3 regions of the Nonomuraea sp. NPDC049400 genome follow, and region 2 is predicted to be linked to each of the others. Evidence: riboswitches for the same ligand, from Rfam matches in the RefSeq annotation. Region 2 holds a riboswitch; each other region holds the start of a gene.
The links. A riboswitch is a leader RNA that binds a small molecule or an ion and turns the genes downstream of it on or off. The one in region 2 is predicted to bind thiamine pyrophosphate.
Positions count from the first base shown of each region.

Region 1 (4,290 bases), on a different contig from region 2:
CGATGAACCTCCGGACGAACGCCGGGTCCTCGGCGAGCGAGCTGTGCATGACCTTCAGCGCCACCGTCCGGTCCAGCCGGATGTCCAGCGCGAGGTAGACGGTCGCCATGCCGCCTCGGGCGATCCGGCTCTCGATGCGGTAGCGGCCATCGACGAGTCGCCCGACCAGGGGGTCCGCAGTCGTCGTATCCACCCCGCTGAGTTTACGGGCGTTTTACCACCCGCAGGGCCTTGCCGCCCGAAACCGATGCGGAGACGTTCCCTGCGGAACGCCCCCGCGTCCGCGTGACGACACCCACGCGCCTCAGGGGGTCATCGGGGATGACGCCTCCGCGTAGCGCCTGCGCGGGATGCGGCCCGCGAGCCGGGCCAGCCGCCCCGCCGCCACGGCCCCCTTCATGGCCGCCGCCATGAGGTCGGGCCGCTGCGCCCTGGTGACCGCCGTGGCCAGCAGCACGGCGTCGCAGCCCAGCTCCATCGCCAGCGCCGCGTCGCTGGCCGTGCCGATGCCGGCGTCGAGCACCACCGGCACCGAGGCGGCCTCGACGATCAGCTCGATGTTGTGCGGGTTGCGGATGCCGAGGCCCGAGCCGATCGGCGCGCCCAGCGGCATCACGGCCGCGCACCCCGCCTGCTCCAGCCTGCGCGCCAGCGCGGGATCGTCCCCGATGTACGGCAGCACCACGAACCCGTCGGCCACCAGCCGCTCGGCCGCGTCGAACGTCTCGATCGGATCGGGCAGCAGTGTCCGCTCGTCGGCGATGACCTCGAGCTTGACCCAGTTCGTGCCGAGCGCCTCCCTGGCCAGCCGCGCCGTCAGCACGGCCTCGCCCGCGGTGAAGCAGCCGGCCGTGTTGGGCAGCACCTTGATGTCCCGCTTGCGCAGCACGTCGAGGACCGAGCCGCGGGCGTTCGGGTCGAGCCGCCGCATGGCCACCGTGGTCAGCTCGGTGCCGGACGCGGCCAGCGCCTGGTCGAGCACCTCCAGCGAGGGCGCGCCGCCGGTCCCCATGATGAGCCGGGAAGCGAACTTCTCCCCGGCGATGATCAGATCATCCACCTTGCACCGCCGTCAGAACCTCCACCCGGTCATGCTCGCCGAGCGCCGTCGTCTCCCACGAGCTCCGCGTGACCACCTCGTCGTTCACGGCCACGGCCACGCCGGTGGTGGCCGAGGTCAATCTGCGTACGGCCTGCGCCACGGTCATGCCGTCGGTCACCTCGTGCACGGCCCCGTTGATCGTCACAATCATGAAATTTCCCGAAACCTTCCAGGCGCGCACAATGCCGCCAGCTCGCCCTCTTCGCCCAGCAGGATGTCGGCCGTCAGCGGGGCCAGCAGCACGCCGCCCCGATGGTGGCCGGTGGCCAGCGCGAGCCCGGGCGTGCCGCTCGGGCCGATGACCGGCAGGTTGTCCGGCGTGCCCGGCCGCAGCCCGGCCACCACGTCGGCGACCTCCAGCTCGGTGACGCCCGGCACCAGCTCCCTGGCGTCCCGCAGCAGCTCGTACAGACCGCCCGCGGTCACCCGGGTGTCGAACCCCATCTCCTCCTGGGTCGCCCCGACCACCAGCTCGCCGTCGCCCCGGGGGACGAGGTAGACCGGCGTGCCGTGCACGGTGCCGCGTACGCAGCGGGTGAGCAGCGGCTGCGGGGAACGCAACCGCATGATCTGCCCCTTGACCGGCCGCACCGGCACCTCCGCCAGCCCGGCGCTCCACGCCCCGGCCGCCAGGACGACCCGCTCCGCCCGCATCTCGGCGCCCTCGCCGAGGAGCACCCCGGTGACCCGGTCGCCGTCGCGCAGCAGCTCGCCGACGCGCGAGCGCACCAGCGGGACTCCCAGCCGGTCGAGGGCGGCGAGCAGCGCCGCCGTCACCCGGCGCGGGTCCACCCAGGCGTCGCGGGGGGCCAGCAGCCCGCCCCGCACGGAGGGGGCGAGCATGGGCTCCAGCCGGCGGCACTCGCGCCCGCTCAGCCGCTCGACGGGCAGCTCCAGCTTCTCCATGTACGTGGCCAGCTCGTCCAGCGCCGCCAGGTCGTCCGCCCCGAACGCCACGTCGAGCGTCCCGTCGGAGCGCAGATCCAGGGCCTCGGTGCCGGCCAGCCCCGCGTCGGCGGCCAGCTCGGCGGCGAAGGCGGGCCAGCGGCGCAGCGACGCCACACCCAGCCGCAGCAGCGGCACCTCGGTGTAGGCGACCTCGCTGACCGGCGCCAGCATCCCCGCGGCCGCGTGCGAGGCGCCCGAGGCCGGGGCGGGGTCAACCAGGGTGACAGGTCGTCCGTCGCGAGCCAGCCGCCAGGCCACGGAGAGCCCGACGACCCCGCCGCCCACGATCACATCCATCCGCGCTCCCTTCGCCGGCATGATCCGGATCAGGTGTCTTGCGGTCGAAGGCCCGGTGAAGCCTTCCTCTCAGCCCGGTTACGGCCGGACTCCCGCGCGTCTTTTCGTCCCCAGCCTACGGCCTCGCCGCGACGGCCCGGCACCGCCCTCCGTTATGGTCATGAACGTGAATCATGTCGTGGTGGTAGGAGCCGGCCTGGCCGGGGTGCGCACCGTGGAAGCGCTGCGGGGGCGGGGATTCGGCGGAAGGATCACGCTGATCGGTGAGGAGCGCCATCGCCCCTACGACCGCCCGCCGCTGTCCAAGGCCGTGCTGTTCGGCGACGCCGACACCAGCTACGTCGGCACCGACCTGGCCGCGATCGACGTGGACTTCCGCCCCGGCGTCAGCGCCAAGTCGCTGCGCGCGGGCGTCGTGGAGACGACCGAGGGCGAGGTGGGCTACGACGGGCTGGTCATCGCCACCGGGGCCGAGCCGATCAGGCTGCCCGGCGACGGTCCCCAGCACGTGCTGCGCACGCTCGACGACGCCCACGAGCTCAGGGCCATGCTCGTCCCGGGCGCCCGCGTCGCGGTCATCGGCGCGGGCTGGATCGGCGCCGAGGTGGCCACCGCCGCCCGCCGCGCCGGATGCGCGGTGACCGTCATCGAGGCGGGCCCGGCGCCGCTCGCGACCGCCGTCGGCGCCGAGATCGGGGCCCGCACCCAGCGCTGGTACGACGACATCGACCTGCGGCTCGGCACCATGGTCGACTCCGTGGACGAGGGCGGAGTCCGCCTGGTCGGCGGCGAGTTCGTGGCGGCCCACGTGGTCGTCACGGGCATCGGCGTGCGGCCGGCCGTCGAATGGCTCACCGGCGCCGACATCGACCTGCACAACGGCGTGGTCGTGGACGAGCACCTGCGTGCCTCGCTGCCCAACACGGTCGCCGTCGGCGACTGCGCCGCCTGGTGGTCACGTCGCTGGCAGACCAGGCTCAGGGTGGAGCACTGGGACACCGCGCTCAACGCCCCCGAGGTCGCCGCCGCGAGCCTGCTGGGCGAGGACGTGGCCTACGATCCCGTTCCGTACTTCTGGTCGGAGCAGTTCGGGCACATGGTGCAGTACGCGGGCCATCATCCGGCGGGGGAGCGGCTCGTCTACCGCGGCGACCCGGAGGGCAAGTGGTCGGCCGTCTGGCTCACGGCAGACGACGTCGCCGCGGCGGTGCTCGCCGTGGACCGGCCGCGGGACCTCGTACAGGGGCGCAGAATCATCGACGCGGGACACCGTCTCGACGTGGAACGCCTGGTAGATCCAGATGTCCCTCTACGGGATTGTGTTGTTTGAGCAAGCACGCCATGTGGTAGTTGTGGTTTCGTGACGCTTTCTGTTGCACAGATCGACCGGGAGACCGACCAGCTCGTAGCCGAGTGGCTCACTCTCCCCGAAGTGGCCTCGCGCCTGGAGCTTTCGATCGGGCGGGCCAAGCAACTCCTCAAGGACCACAAGCTGCTCGGCGTGCGCCGGGGCAGCGGCGGGCCGCAGGTGCCTGCGGTGTTCCTCGACGGAAAGGACGTGATGAAGGGCCTGCCCGGCACACTGACCGTGTTGCAGGACGCCGGCTACGACGATGTCGAGTCGCTGCGCTGGCTCTTCACCCCTGACGACTCCCTGCCCGGGTCGCCCATCGAGGCGATCAAGGCCGGCCGTCACACCGAGGTCAAGCGGCGTGCCCAAGCCCTCGCTTTCTGAGGCGCGCCTCTACCTCTGCACCGACGGCCGGCGCGACCGCGGCGACCTGGCAGAGTTCCTCGATTCGGTGCTGGCCGGCGGCGTGGACATCATCCAGCTGCGGGAGAAGGGCCTGGAGGCACGCGAAGAACTCGCGCTCCTCGAAGTCTTCCGCGACGCCTGCGACCGGCACGGCAAACTGCTGGCCGTCAACGACCGGGCGGACATC
Region 1 is NZ_JBITMP010000006.1:273,865-278,154, reverse strand. It holds gene pknB (Stk1 family PASTA domain-containing Ser/Thr kinase) at 1-193, opposite strand, end outside; gene ACIBVN_RS11285 (thiazole synthase) at 305-1,060, opposite strand; gene thiS (sulfur carrier protein ThiS) at 1,053-1,253, opposite strand; gene thiO (glycine oxidase ThiO) at 1,250-2,347, opposite strand; TPP riboswitch at 2,337-2,453, opposite strand; gene ACIBVN_RS11270 (NAD(P)/FAD-dependent oxidoreductase) at 2,508-3,677, shown strand; gene ACIBVN_RS11265 (Rv2175c family DNA-binding protein) at 3,708-4,082, shown strand; gene thiE (thiamine phosphate synthase) at 4,060-4,290, shown strand, end outside.
Region 1: linked by a shared signal. The riboswitch ahead of thiO (glycine oxidase ThiO) and the one ahead of tenA (thiaminase II) in region 2 are both predicted to bind thiamine pyrophosphate.

Region 2 (4,290 bases):
CCGCCTGCACGACCTCATCCGCTGCGCCGCGAAGGAGAAGTCGGGCGGCCCGGCCGTCGACGGGGCCGAGCGGCACGCGCTCGTCAGGGTGCTCGGCGGCTGGCTCACCGCCGCCGAGCACGCCGCCACGCGGCTGCCGACGACCCTGTTCGGGCTGACGTCCCACGGGGCGCCCCGCTGGAGCCTGGCGCGGGAGACCCTCGGCCGCCTGACCGCCGAGCCCATGTCGTGGTTCGACGCCGAGCGGGAGTCCCTCGTGGAGGCGGTACGGCTGGCCGCCGGTGCGGGCCTGGCCCAGTCCGCGTGGGGGCTGGCCGCGACGCTGGTCCCGTACTTCGACCTGCACTGCCTCCTGGACGAGTGGCAGGCCACGCACCGGATCGCCCTGGACAGCGCCCGCGCGGCCGGCGACCGCCACGGCGAGGCGGCAATGCTCCGCGGCCTGGCTCAGGTCTGCGTCTACCAGGACCGCTACGCCGAGGCCGGCGCGATGTTCCGGCGGGCGCGGGCCATCTTCCACGAGCTGGGCGACACCCGGAGCGAGGCGATCTCGATCTGCGGGCTGGCGGCGGTCAACCAGTTCTCCAACCGGCATCTCAGGGCGCTGGGGTCCTTCAGGCACGCGCTGGCCATGTTCCTGGCCATCGGCGACAAAAGCGGCGAGGCGTACGCGCGGCAGGCGATCGGGCGCGTCTACCTGTCGCTGCGTGACGTGCGCCAGGCCTCCCGATGGCTCGGGGACGCGCTGCGGCTGGCCGAGGAGCTCGGCGACGCCCACCGCGAGGGCTGCGTGTCGATACAGCTCGGCCGCCTGTACGACCTGGTCGCCGAGTCCGAGCGGGCCATGCGCTACCAGGGGCACGCGCTGGACATCTTCGAGTCGCTCGGGGACCGGCACTGCGGCGCGTACGCGATGCGGAACCTCGGCGGGCTCCAGGTGGCCAGGGGCGACCGGCTGGACGGCTCCGACCAGCTGGAGCGCTCGCTGGTGATCTTCCAGCAGCTCGGTGACCGGAGCGGGGAGGCCGACACGTACCAGACACTGGGCGAGCTCTACCGCTCGTCCGGGCGTGCCGCGCTGGCCCGGCACTACCTGCACCAGGCCCTCGAGCTGCGCAGGGAGCTCAGCGACTCGTTCGCGTGACGGCGGGGTGTCAGGCGAGCCACCGCGCCGTGGGCCAGGTCTCGAGGCGCCAGGCGCTGTCCCAGAACATCCACTCGTACTCGGTGGCCCGGCAGAACGCCTCCTCCATCGCCCGGCGCGTCCCCGGGTCGGCGAGCTCGGCCAGCCGGTCCACGAGCGCCTTGGCCTGCTCCACCGAGGCCGCGAAGGACGGGTCGGAGTAGGTGGATATCCAGGTCCGGTACGGGTGCCCGGCGGCGCCCGCCGTGCGTTCGAGCAGCGCCGCGCCGACGTCCTGGTACACCCAGAAGCACGGCAGCACGGCGGCGGCGAGCACCGGCAGCGGGGCGGCGAGCGCCGTGGCCTGGAGGTAGGAGGAGTAGGCCAGGCAGGTCGGCGAGGTGGCGATGCCCGCCGTCTGCTCGGCCGTCAGCCCGAACTCCTGGAGGTAGCCGGCGTGCAGGCCGCGCTCGACGACCAGCGCCGTGTGCGCGCTCTGGGCGAAGAACGCGGCGTCGGCCGGGTCGGTGGCGCGGGCCGAGGCGGTCGCGAGCACCTTGGAGTACGCCACCAGGTAGCGCCCGTCCTGGACCAGGTAGAACGCGAAGCGGTCCCGGTCGAGGGTGCCGTCGCGCAGCGCGGTGTTGAACGGGTGGTCGTGGATCGCCTCGAGCAGCGTGGCCGTGCGCGTCCAGATCTTCTCGGAGAAGGTCACCGATGACGTCCCTTCGCTAGTGCGAACTAGATCAGGTTCGACGGGTGTGATCTCAGCCCGGCGCGCCGGGCACCCCGCGTCGCGGGCAACGCTAGCAGACGGCGAGACAACCGGCGCTCGCCGTACCGGCACTCCAGCTCAATCGATGATCGCGGTGACGCCTGGTCGACGACGGCGCCCACGTAGCAGTTCGCCGCCGAGCAGGGCCGCGCACGACCCGGCGGTCAGCAGCCCACCAGCGAGGAAGGTGCCCCGTACACCGGCGAGCGGCAGGACCAGCCCCCCAAGCGCGGCACCCGCCGCGATGCCGGCGTTGTAGGCACCGGAGTTCGCGGCGAGAGCGATGTCCGTGCGGCCCGGGGCGCAGTGCAGCATCGCGTTCTGCGTGGTCATGAACACCGGCCCGAGTGCACCGCCCATCAATACCAGGAACACCACCGCCAATACGGGATGAGCGCCGAACGCGTACAGGCCGAGCATCCCCACCGCCTGCGTGGCCACGGCGGTGGCCAGCGCGGACTGCGGAAAGCGGTCCAGGAACGCCCCGGTGACGCTCACCCCGGCCAGACACGCGACACCGAAAACCAGGAACAGGGCGCTGACCGTGCCCGGGGAGAACCCGCTCACCTCGCCCAGGAACGTCACGATGTAGGTGTATCCCGTGAACGCCCCGGTGGCGGACAAGGTCCCGGCCGCCAGCACCGTCCAGAACCGCCACACGTCGGGACTGGCCGCGTAGGCGGCGGGCTCTTCCTCCGGACGCGAAGTCGGCAGCAGAACGGCGATCGTCACCAGAGAGACCAGCCCCAGAGCCGCCAGCAGGGCGACGGGCACCTGCCAGTTGCTCTGCTGGCCCAGCCAGGTCCCAGCGGGAACGCCGAGCACGAGAGCGAGCGAACCAGCGACGGACAACGCCCCGACCACCCGCCCCCGGATCTCCGGCGCGAACAGGCCCACCGCGACCGGCCCCATCACGGCCCAGAACAGCGCCTGGGCGAGCGCGGTCAGCAGCCGCGCCGCCAGGAGCAGCCAGTACGAGGGGGCCAGCGCCGCGACAAGACTGGACACCACGAGCGCGGCCAGCAGTCCCGTGAGCACATGACGCCGGGGCACGGCCCGCACGACGTGGGCGATCGGCACCGATGCGACGGCCACCGTCACGCCGTAACCGGTGACCAGGAGACCGACCGCCGGCAGGGACACCTGCAGGTCTTCGGAAATGAGCTCCAGGAGGCCGACCGGCAGGTTCTCCGCGGTGTTGAAGGTGAGGGCGGCCAGCATCAGGGCGCCGAGCACCGCCAGCCTGTGCCATGGAGCCGGTTGCCGGGGGATCGTACGGTCTCTTCCTGTCCTCGCCCGTCGCACCTGCTCAGTGGCACTGTCCATGCAGGTACCTCAGCAGGCTCACCGGTCCCGCTGCAACCGGATTCATCCGCGGCGCCTTCTTCGCGGGCCGCCTACCCCGAACTCCAGCCTTGCTAGACTGATCGTTCGCGTTCCGAATCAATCCGGGGGTCGGCGACATGGTCAAGGCAACGGGTGAGCACATGGGGGTCGTCTCCGCGCTGGTGCGCGCCTCCTTCCTGGTCAGCGCCGTGTACGCCGAGTCGGCGCGCGAGTACGGCATCACCTCGCAGCAGGGGCAGCTGCTGTGCGTGCTGATGGCGCAGCCGTACGGGATGAGCGAGCTGGGCGGGATCCTGCACCTGGCCAAGTCCAGCCTCACCGAGCTGGTCGACCGCAGCGCCCAGCGCGGCCTGGTGCGCCGCGAGCCCGACCCGCGCGACGGGCGCGCCGTGCGGGTGGCGCTCACCGAGCAGGGCAGCGAGCTGGTCGAGTCGTTCTACACCGAGACCTGCCGCCGGATCGACGAGCTCCCCTCGGGCCTGGCGGCGGACGAGCGCGTCGCGCTGGCCGGGCTGCTGGGCCGCGTGGTCGAGGACAACCAGGTCCCGCAGGTCTTCATGGAGCCGGGCGACGCCGCCTCCCACAACCGCTGACCCGCCGGGCAGCGCGAGGCCGCCCGGCGTACTCTTCGTCGAAGAGATCACCGCACGGGACGGATGCCGGCATGAGCGACCAGGACCCCATCGACAAGATCATGGCCGGGCTGGACGGCCCGGCGCTCGACGACCTCGCCGAGCTCTACCGTGACCTGCACCGCCACCCCGAGCTCTCCTTCAAGGAGGAGCGCACCGCGGGCATCGCGGCCGAGCGGCTCCGCGCGGCCGGGTTCGAGGTGAGCACGGGCATCGGCGGCACGGGCGTGGCGGGCGTGCTGCGCAACGGCGACGGCCCGACCGTGGCGCTGCGGGCCGACATGGACGCGCTGCCGGTGCTGGAGGCGACCGGCCTGCCGTACGCGAGCACCGCCACCTCGCCCGACGGCGTGCCGCTCATGCACGCCTGCGGCCACGACATGCACGTGACGTGCCTGAGCGGCGCCGCCCAG
Region 2 is NZ_JBITMP010000045.1:13,584-17,873, reverse strand. It holds gene ACIBVN_RS45420 (BTAD domain-containing putative transcriptional regulator) at 1-1,144, shown strand, start outside; gene tenA (thiaminase II) at 1,155-1,838, opposite strand; TPP riboswitch at 1,830-1,925, opposite strand; gene ACIBVN_RS45410 (MFS transporter) at 1,977-3,224, opposite strand; gene ACIBVN_RS45405 (MarR family winged helix-turn-helix transcriptional regulator) at 3,362-3,838, shown strand; gene ACIBVN_RS45400 (amidohydrolase) at 3,910-4,290, shown strand, end outside.

Region 3 (4,290 bases), on a different contig from region 2:
GACCGGCGGCAAGCCCCTCGCCGATCGGCGCCTGTCCCGGCTGCTCAAATGACCCGTTGCGCGGGTGCTCAGGCGCCGATCGGCACCCGGTCCGCCTCCCGGGTCCCCGTGCGCCTGCGCAGGCCGATCGCCGCCACCACCGCGCCCAGCAGGGTGGCCGTCACCGGGACCGCCAGGGCCGTGCGCAGCGCCGTGAGGCCGGCCTCCGCCGTGGTCCCGTCGCCCAGGGCCGCCACGTTGACCGCCGTGACCATCGACAGTCCCAGGGCCGCGCCGAACTGGAACGACGTGTTGATGAGACCGCTCGCCAGCCCCTGCTCCTCCGCCGCGATGCCGTCCGTAGCCACGATCGTGAGCGGGCCGTAGACGAAGGCGAACATCAGGCCGATCAGCAGCATCGAGGGCAGCATGGCCGCGTACGTCCAGTCGAGCCCCACCCCGAGGAAGAGCGCGTACGCCAGCAGCCCCGACAGCAGGCCGCCCATGACGACCTTGGCGTTGCCGTACCGGTTGACCAGCCACGGCGTGAGCGTCGGGGCGAGGACCACGTCGGCGGCGGCCGCCAGCAGGGCGAGGCCCGTCTGGATGGTGGACCAGCCGCGCAGCTCCTGCAGATAGAGCGTGACCAGGAACTGGAAGCCGAAGAACGAGGCGGTGAGCAGGGCGGCCATCACGTTCGCCCGGACGAGGGCGCCCGACCTGAGTATGCCCAGGCGGACCAGGGGGTGGGGGGAGCGGCGTTCCACGGCCACGAAGGTCCCGAGCAGCGCCAGGCCACCGAGGAAGGCGGCCGCCGTCAGCGGCCAGCCGTCGGACGGGTGCTCGAGGCGTACCACCCCGTAGACCAGCAGCATCATCGCGCCCGTGACGCTCAGAGCGCCCGCCATGTCGAAGCCGCCGCCGCGAGACTCGGAGGGGGACTCCTTGAGCAGGGGGATCGCGGCGAGGAGGATCACCAGCGACAGCAGGACGGGCGCGAAGAAGACCCAGCGCCAGCCGAACGCGGTCAGCAGGCCGCCGATCACCAGCCCGAGCGCGAAGCCGCCCGCCGCCGTGCCGGCGTAGATGAGCAGGGCCCGGTTGCGCCGTGGGCCCTCCGGGAAGGTCGTGGTGAGCAGGGAGAGCCCGGCCGGGGTCATGAACGCGGCGGCCACCCCCGTGACGAACCTGGCCACCAGCAGCACCCACCCCTCATGAGCGAATCCGCCGAGCCCGGAGAAGGCCAGGAACACCCCCAGCCAGAGCAGGAACATCCGCCGCCGGCCCAGCAGGTCGGCCGCCCGGCCGCCGAGCAGCATGAAGCCGCCGTAGCCGAGCACGTACGCGCTCACGACCCCGCTCAGCACCCCCGTTGACAGCCCCAGGTCGGCCCTGATGGACGGGAGGGCGACGTTGAGCATGGCCACGTCGATGCCCTCGAGAAAGATGGCTCCGCACAAAACAATCAGCACGCCCCAAGAGCGAGCAGGCATGACAAACTCCCGGTTACTTCTAGGCATGTCGGTTCTCTCTTGTAACCGGACACATCATCAGCGAACATGGAATGTCATGGAAGAAGGCACTTCAAAATCACTCGGTTACTGCGACAGCACCGTGGAAGCCGACTACGACGTTCGCCAGTGGGACGCCCGCGAGGACTGCGAGGTCCGCCAGATACTCGACCGCATCGCGGACAAGTGGTCGCTGCTGGTGATCGCCCTGCTCGACTGCCAGAGCCTGCGCTTCACCCAGCTCCGCCGCGAGATCGACGGCGTCAGCCAGCGCATGCTCAGCGTGACCCTGCGCCAGCTCGAGCGCGACGGTCTGGTCAGCCGCACGGTCCACCCCGTCGTGCCGCCCAGGGTCGACTACGCGCTGACGCCGCTCGGCCGTACGCTGCACCAGACCATAAAGGCGCTGGTCACCTGGACGGAGGAGCACCAGCGGGAGATCGCAGAAGCGCGTGCCGCCTACGACGAGAGGCGCGAGATGATGGAGTCATGACCGTTCCTGAGATCGAAGCCAGTGCCGTTCCCGACGACGCCTACCTGCTCGACGTCCGAGAGCAGGACGAGTGGGTCGCCGGGCACGCGCCGGAGGCAGTCCACATCCCCATGACCCAGATCCAAGGGCGGGTCGACGAGGTGCCCGGCGACCGGACGGTCTACGTCGTCTGCCGGGTCGGCGGCCGGTCCCTGCAGGTCGCGGCGTGGCTCAACCAGCTCGGGCGCGACGCGGTCAACGTCGGTGGCGGCATGCAGTCGTGGGAGTTCGCGCGTCGCCCGATGGTCAGCGAGACGGGGCAGACGCCTTTCGTGGCCTAAAATCTTCTCAAAGCACGCGTAAAGCCTCCCTGTGGCGTTTCTGCCGCCACTAGGGCATGATGAGGGCGCCAACTTCAGATCGTCGCGGGAGCTCGGGGTTCACCGGGCTGAGAGGGCAGCACACGATCCGCTGCCGACCGCCTGAACCTGTCCGGGTAATGCCGGCGTAGGGAGTGTGCGATGACGCATGTCGCCGACGAAGTTCCCCTGACCCTCGAGGGCAGGCCGCCGAAGACCCTGGGCGTGCTCGACCAGGGTGCGCTCTGGGCGAACCTCGGCGTGAGCCTCCTGGGCTTCTCCGGAGCGCTGCTCCTGCTCGACCCGCTCGGCGGCGCCCCACTCAGCCTGGCCGCCGCGCTGGTGGCCGTCGTGGTGGGCAGCCTGATCGGCACGGCCATGGTCGGCCTGTCCGCCATCCCGGGCACCCGGACTGGGCAGCCCTCGATGGTGCTGCTGCGAGGGCTGTTCGGGGCGAGGGTCTCGTACGTGCCCACGGTGCTGAACATCGTGCAGATGATCGGCTGGGGCGCGTTCGAGCTGTGGGTCATCGCCAAGGCCGCCGGCGCGATCTTCGGCGCGGTGCCGTACGCGGTGTGGGTGATCGTGGCCGGAGCGCTGACCACCGCGCTCACGATCTGGCCGCTCGGGTCGGTGCGGATCCTGCGGCGGTACGTCACCATCGGCGTGATCGTGTCGCTGGTGTGGTTCGCCTGGTTCTTCCTGACCCGGGCGCCCGTGCACACCGGCGGGTCCTGGACGGCGTTCGCCCCGGCTGTCGACTACGTGATCGCGCTGTCGGTGTCGTGGGTGCCGATGGCGGCAGACTTCGCCCGGCACTCCAGGTCGAGCGGGGCCGCGTTCACCGGCGTGGTCGGCGGGTACACGCTGGCGCAGGTGGCCTGCCTGGGGCTGGGCGTCTACGCGGTGGCGATGGCGGGGGCGGACGCGGTGCTGGCCGATGGGACGTCGGTGTTCGGCCCGTTCGTCGCGGTGCCGCTGGGCGCGCTGTTCTTCGCGATCCTGGTGCTGCGCGAGACGGACCAGTCGTTCGCCAACGTCTACTCCACCACGGTCTCGCTGCAGAACCTGATGCCGCGCGTGGACCGGCGCATCTTCTCCACCGCCATCGGCGTGCTGACCGTCGTGATCGCCCTGTTCGTGGACGTCACCTCGTACGGGGCGTTCCTGGGGGTGATCGGGGCGGTGTTCGTGCCGATGTTCGCGGTGCTGGCCGTGGACTACTTCGTGCTCGGCGGCTCGCGCGGCTGGAACACCGAGGAGAACGCGCCCTCGCGCTGGTCGAGGCTGGTGCCGTGGGCCCTCGGCTTCGTCGCGTACTGGCTGACGACCTCCACGCCCACGGTCCCGAAGTGGGACGCCTTCTGGCAGTCGGCCCGCGAGGCCATCGGCTTCACCCGGCAGCCGTGGATGAACGGCGCGCTCGGCGCCGCCGTCGTGGCCGCGCTGGTGGCGCTGCTCATCGGCTCGTTGACGCGCGCTTCTCGACGTTGAGCAGGTGCTGCTTGGCCGTGGGGCCGCCCGCGTAGTCGCCGAGCCCGCCGTCCTCGCGCACCACCCGGTGGCACGGCACGATCACGCACACGGGGTTGGAGGCCAGCGCGTTGCCGATCGCCCGCAGCGCGCGGGGCCTGCCGATGCTCGCGCCGATCTCCTCCAGCGTGGTCGTCGTGCCGTACGGGACCGCCGTCGTCTTCTGCAGCACCGTACGGGCGAACGGCGTGGCCAGCGTCAGGTTGACCGGCGTGGCGAAAGCCCGCAGGCGGCCCGAGAAGTATGCGTCCAGCTCCCTGCGCACCGGGTCGAGCCGGCGCGCGTCCGGCCCGATGAACGTGCCCACATGCCTCGTGAGCAGCGCGAACACACTGTTCTCCGGCTCGAAGCTGCACGCCACGATGCCCTTGCCCGTCACCGCGAGCACCAGCCTGCCCACGGCGCCGTCATAGGTGCCGAAGGCGATGTCGGGGGG
Region 3 is NZ_JBITMP010000013.1:189,423-193,712, reverse strand. It holds gene ACIBVN_RS22595 (Fpg/Nei family DNA glycosylase) at 1-52, shown strand, start outside; gene ACIBVN_RS22590 (MFS transporter) at 69-1,472, opposite strand; gene ACIBVN_RS22585 (winged helix-turn-helix transcriptional regulator) at 1,549-1,983, shown strand; gene ACIBVN_RS22580 (rhodanese-like domain-containing protein) at 1,980-2,303, shown strand; TPP riboswitch at 2,378-2,494, shown strand; gene ACIBVN_RS22575 (purine-cytosine permease family protein) at 2,484-3,815, shown strand; gene ACIBVN_RS22570 (methylated-DNA--[protein]-cysteine S-methyltransferase) at 3,781-4,290, opposite strand, start outside.
Region 3: linked by a shared signal. The riboswitch ahead of ACIBVN_RS22575 (purine-cytosine permease family protein) and the one ahead of tenA (thiaminase II) in region 2 are both predicted to bind thiamine pyrophosphate.